Regions from separate parts of the Streptomyces sp. NPDC048479 genome, predicted to be linked through region 2. Evidence: predicted binding sites of a transcription regulator. Region 2 holds the regulator's gene; the other holds the start of a gene.
The links. Region 2 encodes HrcA, which represses chaperone genes, less so after heat shock. Its sites were predicted from a motif close to TTNGCACTCNGNNNNNCNGAGTGCNAA; they were not measured.
Positions count from the first base shown of each region.

Region 1: groL (chaperonin GroEL) is a predicted target of HrcA. The motif match lies at 2,124-2,150, and genes of this name have one in related genera.

Region 1 covers NZ_JBEZKA010000008.1:221,352-224,758, forward strand. The annotation lists gene AB0D12_RS15505 (peptidylprolyl isomerase) at 1-247, shown strand, start outside; gene groL (chaperonin GroEL) at 377-1,999, opposite strand; gene AB0D12_RS15515 (cold-shock protein) at 2,354-2,557, opposite strand; gene AB0D12_RS15520 (MoaD/ThiS family protein) at 2,969-3,244, opposite strand; gene thrC (threonine synthase) at 3,268-3,407, opposite strand, start outside.
Region 2 covers NZ_JBEZKA010000007.1:139,006-142,412, reverse strand. The annotation lists gene AB0D12_RS13755 (DUF3097 domain-containing protein) at 1-679, opposite strand, end outside; gene AB0D12_RS13750 (MBL fold metallo-hydrolase) at 690-1,424, opposite strand; gene hrcA (heat-inducible transcriptional repressor HrcA) at 1,631-2,653, shown strand; gene dnaJ (molecular chaperone DnaJ) at 2,654-3,407, shown strand, end outside.

The DNA of each region.
Region 1 (3,407 bases), on a different contig from region 2:
CGAGAACTTCAAGCTCACCCACAGCAAGCCGGGCCTGCTCTCGATGGCCAACGCCGGTCCGAACAGCAACGGCTCCCAGTTCTTCATCACCACCGTGCTGACGCCGTGGCTGGACGGCAAGCACGTCGTGTTCGGCGAGGTCGCCGACGAGGACAGCATGGCCCTCGTCAAGAAGATCGAGAGCTACGGATCGCAGAGTGGCCGGACCAAGGCCAAGATCACCATCTCCGGCTCCGGCGTCGCCTGACGAACCTGCGGGACCTGAGCGGCCGAGAGGTCCGGGTCCCCGCGTGACCACGCGCTGAAACGCCCGAAGGCGGCACCCCTGTCAGGGATGCCGCCTTCGGTCGCGTAACCGGGCTTACTGAGCCGAGGCTCAGAAGTCCATGTCACCGCCCGGCATGCCGCCGCCCGCGGGGGCACCGGCCTTCTCGGGCTTGTCGGCGATGACGGCCTCGGTGGTGAGGAACAGCGCCGCGATGGAGGCCGCGTTCTGCAGAGCAGAGCGGGTCACCTTCGCGGGGTCGATGATGCCCTCGGCGATCATGTCGACGTACTCGCCGGTCGCGGCGTTCAGACCGTGGCCGACGGCCAGGTTGCGCACCTTCTCGACGACGACGCCACCTTCGAGACCACCGTTGACGGCGATCTGCTTGAGCGGGGCCTCCAGCGCGAGCTTCACGGCGTTGGCGCCGGTCGCCTCGTCACCTTCGAGGTCGAGCTTCTCGAAGACCGAAGTCGCCTGGAGCAGAGCCACGCCACCACCGGCGACGATGCCCTCCTCGACGGCGGCCTTGGCGTTGCGCACCGCGTCCTCGATGCGGTGCTTGCGCTCCTTGAGCTCGACCTCGGTCGCGGCGCCGGCCTTGATGACGGCCACGCCGCCGGCCAGCTTCGCGAGGCGCTCCTGGAGCTTCTCACGGTCGTAGTCCGAGTCGGAGTTCTCGATCTCGGCACGGATCTGGTTGACGCGACCGGCAACCTGGTCGCTCTCACCGGCACCGTCGACGATCGTGGTCTCGTCCTTGGTGATGACGACCTTGCGGGCGCGGCCCAGCAGGTCCAGACCGGCGTTCTCGAGCTTGAGGCCGACCTCCTCGGAGATGACCGTGCCGCCGGTGAGGATGGCGATGTCGTTCAGCATCGCCTTGCGGCGGTCACCGAAGCCCGGAGCCTTGACGGCAACGGACTTGAAGGTGCCACGGATCTTGTTGACGACCAGGGTCGACAGGGCCTCGCCCTCGACGTCCTCGGCGATGATCAGCAGCGGCTTGCCGGACTGCATGACCTTCTCGAGGAGCGGCAGCAGGTCCTTGACCGAGCTGATCTTCGAGTTGACGATGAGGATGTACGGGTCGTCGAGCGACGCCTCCATACGCTCCATGTCGGTGGCGAAGTACGCCGAGATGTAGCCCTTGTCGAAGCGCATACCCTCGGTGAGCTCAAGCTCCAGACCGAAGGTCTGGGACTCCTCGACGGTGATGACGCCTTCCTTGCCGACCTTGTCCATCGCCTCGGCGATGAGCTCGCCGATCTGGGTGTCGGCGGCGGAGATGGAGGCCGTGGAAGCGATCTGCTCCTTGGTCTCCACGTCCTTGGCCTGCTCGAGCAGTGCACCGGAGACGGCCTCGACGGCCTTCTCGATACCGCGCTTGAGGGCCATCGGGTTGGCACCGGCGGCCACGTTGCGCAGGCCCTCGCGGACCAGCGCCTGGGCGAGGACGGTCGCGGTGGTCGTACCGTCACCGGCGACGTCGTCCGTCTTCTTGGCGACTTCCTTGACCAGCTCGGCGCCGATCTTCTCAAACGGGTCCTCGAGCTCGATCTCCTTGGCGATGGATACACCATCGTTGGTGATCGTGGGGGCGCCCCACTTCTTCTCGAGGACGACGTTACGGCCCTTGGGGCCGAGGGTGACCTTGACGGCGTCGGCGAGCTGGTTCATCCCGCGCTCGAGACCGCGCCGTGCCTCCTCGTCGAACGCGATGATCTTGGCCATGTGAAGTGGTCCTCCCGGACTGGGGTGGATTCTCCGGACCGCGCTGGCGCCCGCGACGGACGGCCTGCATGCCTTGTGGTTCCTTGCCCCACCCGGCCTGCGGACCTCACCAACCCGGTCCTCGTTGTCACTCTCACTGTCAGAGTGCTAACGCCAATGATTAGCACTCGCCCTAGGAGAGTGCAAGCGACTCTCACGGATCGAAGCCCCCCGAGCGGACGCGCGAAGGGACCCGCGGACGGGCACAGGAGCGGACGCGCGAGCACACCCGCGGGCAGACGCACGAGGGGCCCGCATCCCTGGTGGGATGCGGGCCCCTCGCCGTGAGTGCGTCGGTGGCCGATCGCGCCGAGATCAGACGGCGAGCTTGACCATATCCGCCTGCGGACCCTTCTGGCCCTGCGAGATCTCGAATTCGACTCGCTGACCCTCTTCAAGGGTGCGGTAACCGTCCATCTGGATCGCACTGTAGTGGACGAAAACATCCGCACCACCGTCGACCGCGATGAAGCCGTACCCCTTCTCCGCGTTGAACCACTTGACGGTGCCCTGAGCCATGCCTAACTCCCCTATTACTGGCCCTTGCGCAGGACCGCACTTCGCGGACCCTGGGTCAGACCTCCACCCTCCGACAGGAGAGGGTGTGCGCCGGAACGCGTCGACCGCGGCTGAATGTATCTGCCCAACTGCCCTCTGCAACAGGTCAATCCGACGAGAAATCCGAGCACGCGTGAACGGATAATTGAACTGAATTCAATAAATTCCGGGGCAAGTCGGGCCCGGCAAATGACGCTTAAGAGGCAATTCGAGCGAACTTATTGGCTGCTTCTCGATGGGCCAGGACGCATTCTCATATGCGGCCGGCATAAGCAGCGGCGGGGCCTTCCCCAACTGTACCGCGCTCAACCATACAGAATTGCCCCCTCCGCTTCTCTTGCGGAGGGGGCAATTCTGGTAACGCTGCGTAGCTCAGCCGCCGGCGACGGCAGGAATGATCGAAACGCCCGCACCGTCCGGCGTCGCGGTCTCAAGACCCTGCTCGAAACGGACGTCGTCGTCATTCACGTACACGTTCACGAAGCGGCGCAGCTTGCCCTGGTCGTCCAGGACGCGCGCGGCGATGCCCGTGTGGTTCTGCTCCAGGTCGGCGATCACCTCGGAGAGCGTCGCGCCCTCTGCCGGGACCTCGGCCTGACCGCCCGTGTACGTACGGAGAATGGTGGGGATGCGGACGTTCACGCTCATGGTGTTCTGCCTTCCGTAGGTAGTCAGCGGGCCAGGCCGGCGTCGCGGAACGCGTCGAGGCTCGGGCGGATGGTCGCCGTGGGTCCGGTCGTCGGGGCGACCGCGTCGAGGGTCTTGAGACCGTCGCCGGTGTTGAGCACGACCGTGGTGAGCGCCGGGTCGA
Region 2 (3,407 bases):
AGACTCCCGTCTTCCAGTCCTGGCCGCGCGGCACCGACGGCCACGCCCGGATGCCCACCGAGGACGGCTTCACCGCCTCCCACACATCGATGTACGGGTGGCCCACGATCAAGGCGTGGTCGCTGGAGACCTGGGACGCGATACGGGACTCCTTCGAGCCGGGGACCAGATGGTCCACCAGCACCCCGAGGCGCGCGTCCGGCCCCGGTGTGAATTCCTTGACGATCGACGGGAGGTCGTCGATGCCCTCCAGGTACTCCACGACCACGCCCTCGATCCGCAGATCGTCACCCCAGACCCGCTCGACGAGCTCGGCGTCGTGGCGGCCTTCCACGTAGATGCGGCCCGCCCGCGCGACCCTCGCCCGTGCCCCCGGGACCGCGACCGAGCCGGAGGCCGTACGCGCCGGGCGGGCCGGGGCCGTCGCCGAGGGGCGGACCAGGGTGACCACCCGGCCCTCCAGCAGAAAACCCCGCGGGACGAGCGGGAACACCCGGTGCTTGCCGAAGCGGTCCTCGAGCGTGACTGTCGGGCCCTCCGCTGTCTTCTCGGTACGGATCACCGCACCGCAGAAACCCGTCGTGACCTCCTCCACGACCAGGTCGGACTCGGCAGGGACCTCCGGGGCCGGCTGCTGCTTCTTCCAAGGAGGCGTCAGATCCGGGCTGTAGCTGCGCATTTGGCCGACGCTACGACACGCCGAAGCGCTCCGCCAACGAATCCCGCTGCGCGCGTACAAAAGCCGCGTCGACCGCCGCCCCGTGCCCGGGGACATACACCGCGTCCTCGCCGCCCAGCGACAGCAGCCGGTCCAGCGCCGCCGGCCAGCGGGACGGGATCGCGTCCCGGCCCGCCTGCGGTTCGCCCGACTCCTCCACCAGATCTCCGCAGAAGACCACCTCCGGGCTGCCCGGGCCTTCGCCCGGCACCAGCAGCGCCAGGTCGTGGCCCGAGTGACCGGGTCCGACATTGGCCAGCAGCACCTGGCGGCCGCCCAGCTCGAGCGTCCACTCCCCGCACACCAGATGGTGCGGCAGTACCAGCAGATCGGCGGCCTCCGCGGCGTCCTTCACCGGGACCCCGTGCCGTACGGCCGTGCCGCGGATCTCGTCCCGCTCCCGCCTCATCAGATCGTCGACGCCGACCGCGCCGAACACCTCGGCCCCGGAGAACGCCGCGGTCCCCAGTACATGGTCGAAGTGCGGATGACTCAGTGCGATATGCGTCACTCGGCGGCCGCCCAGCAGCGCCTGCGCCTGGGTGCGGAGCTCGGCGCCCTCACGGAGTGTCGAACCCGTGTCGTACATGAGGACACGGTCCTCACCGGCGACCAGCCCAACGGTCGCGTCCCAGACAGGCAGCCGCCGACGCCCCACCCCGTCGGCCAACCGCTCCCAGCCGAAGTCTTCCCAACTGACGTCCATACCGCGACGCTATCGGCAAGGACCAGCGGTGTCGCGAGGTACCGTGGTCGGCCGCGATTGCAGGACTGCCCTGCAGGACGGCCCTTGCTAGGGGCGTACCCCACAGCCGTACACTGGCTCGGGGGAGTGCTGGCACTCGGACATGACGAGTGCCAAGCAGTCACCACGCAGTCACCACAAGGAACCACGGCTGGAGGTGTGCGCAAATGCTCAGCGAACGCAGACTCGAGGTGCTGCGCGCCATCGTCCAGGACTATGTCGGCACCGAGGAGCCCGTCGGCTCCAAGGCCCTCACCGAGCGGCACAAGCTCGGTGTCTCCCCGGCTACTGTCCGTAACGACATGGCGGTGCTGGAAGAGGAAGGGTTCATCGCCCAGCCGCACACCAGCGCCGGCCGCATCCCGACGGACAAGGGCTACCGGCTCTTCGTCGACAAGCTGGCGGGCGTCAAGCCCCTGTCGGCGCCCGAGCGCCGCGCCATCCAGAACTTCCTGGACGGAGCCGTCGACCTGGACGACGTCGTGGGCCGTACGGTACGGCTGCTCGCGCAGCTGACCCGGCAGGTCGCCGTCGTCCAGTACCCCTCGCTGACGCGGTCCACGGTCCGGCATGTGGAACTTCTGTCCCTCGCGCCCGCCCGGCTGATGCTCGTGCTCATCACGGACACCGGACGGGTCGAGCAGCGCATGATCGACTGCCCCGCGCCGTTCGGCGAGGCCTCGCTGGCCGACCTGCGGGCCCGGCTCAACAGCCGGATCGTCGGGCGCCGCTTCGCGGATGTGCCGCACCTGGTGCAGGAGCTGCCCGACTCCTTCGAGACGGAGGACCGCGGCACTGTGTCCACGGTGCTGGCGACCCTGCTCGAGACGCTGGTCGAGGAGACGGAGGAGCGGCTGGTGATCGGCGGCACGGCCAATCTCACCCGCTTCGGGCACGACTTCCCGCTGACCATCCGGCCGGTGCTGGAAGCGCTCGAGGAGCATGTGGTGCTCCTCAAGCTGCTCGGCGAGGCCAAGGACTCGGGCATGGGCATGACCGTACGTATCGGTCATGAGAACGCACACGAGGGCCTCAACTCCACTTCCGTGGTCGCGGTCGGCTACGGTTCGGGCGACGAGGCAGTTGCCAAACTCGGCGTGGTCGGACCGACCCGCATGGACTACCCCGGAACGATGGGAGCGGTACGCGCAGTGGCACGTTACGTCGGACAGATCCTGGCGGAGTCGTAAGTGGCCACGGACTACTACGCCGTACTCGGCGTACGCCGCGACGCATCGCAGGACGAGATCAAGAAGGCCTTCCGCCGGCTTGCGCGTGAACTTCACCCGGATGTGAATCCGGACCCGAAGACGCAGGAGCGCTTCAAGGAGATCAACGCCGCGTACGAGGTGTTGTCGGACCCGCAGAAGAAGCAGGTCTACGACCTCGGCGGAGACCCGTTGTCCCAGGCGGGCGGCGGAGGCGCGGGCGGATTCGGAGCCGGTGGCTTCGGCAACTTCTCCGACATCATGGACGCGTTCTTCGGTACGGCGTCGCAGCGGGGCCCCAGGTCGCGTACGCGACGGGGCCAGGACGCGATGATCCGGCTGGAGATCGACCTCAACGAAGCGGCCTTCGGTACGACGAAGGACATCCAGGTCGACACGGCTGTCGTCTGTACGACGTGTTCGGGTGAGGGCGCGGCGCCGGGGACCTCGGCGCAGACCTGCGACATGTGCCGCGGACGCGGTGAGGTCTCGCAGGTGACGCGGTCCTTCCTGGGCCAGGTCATGACCTCGCGGCCGTGCCCGCAGTGCCAGGGCTTCGGCACGGTCGTGCCGACGCCGTGCCCGGAGTGCGCCGGTGACGGCCGTATCCGCTCGCGCCGGACGCTGACCGTGAAGATCCCGGCGGGCGTCGACAACGGCACGCGCATCCAGCTCGCGGGCGAGGGCGAGGTCGGCCCGGGCGGCGGACCGGCGGGTGATCTGTACGTCGAGATCC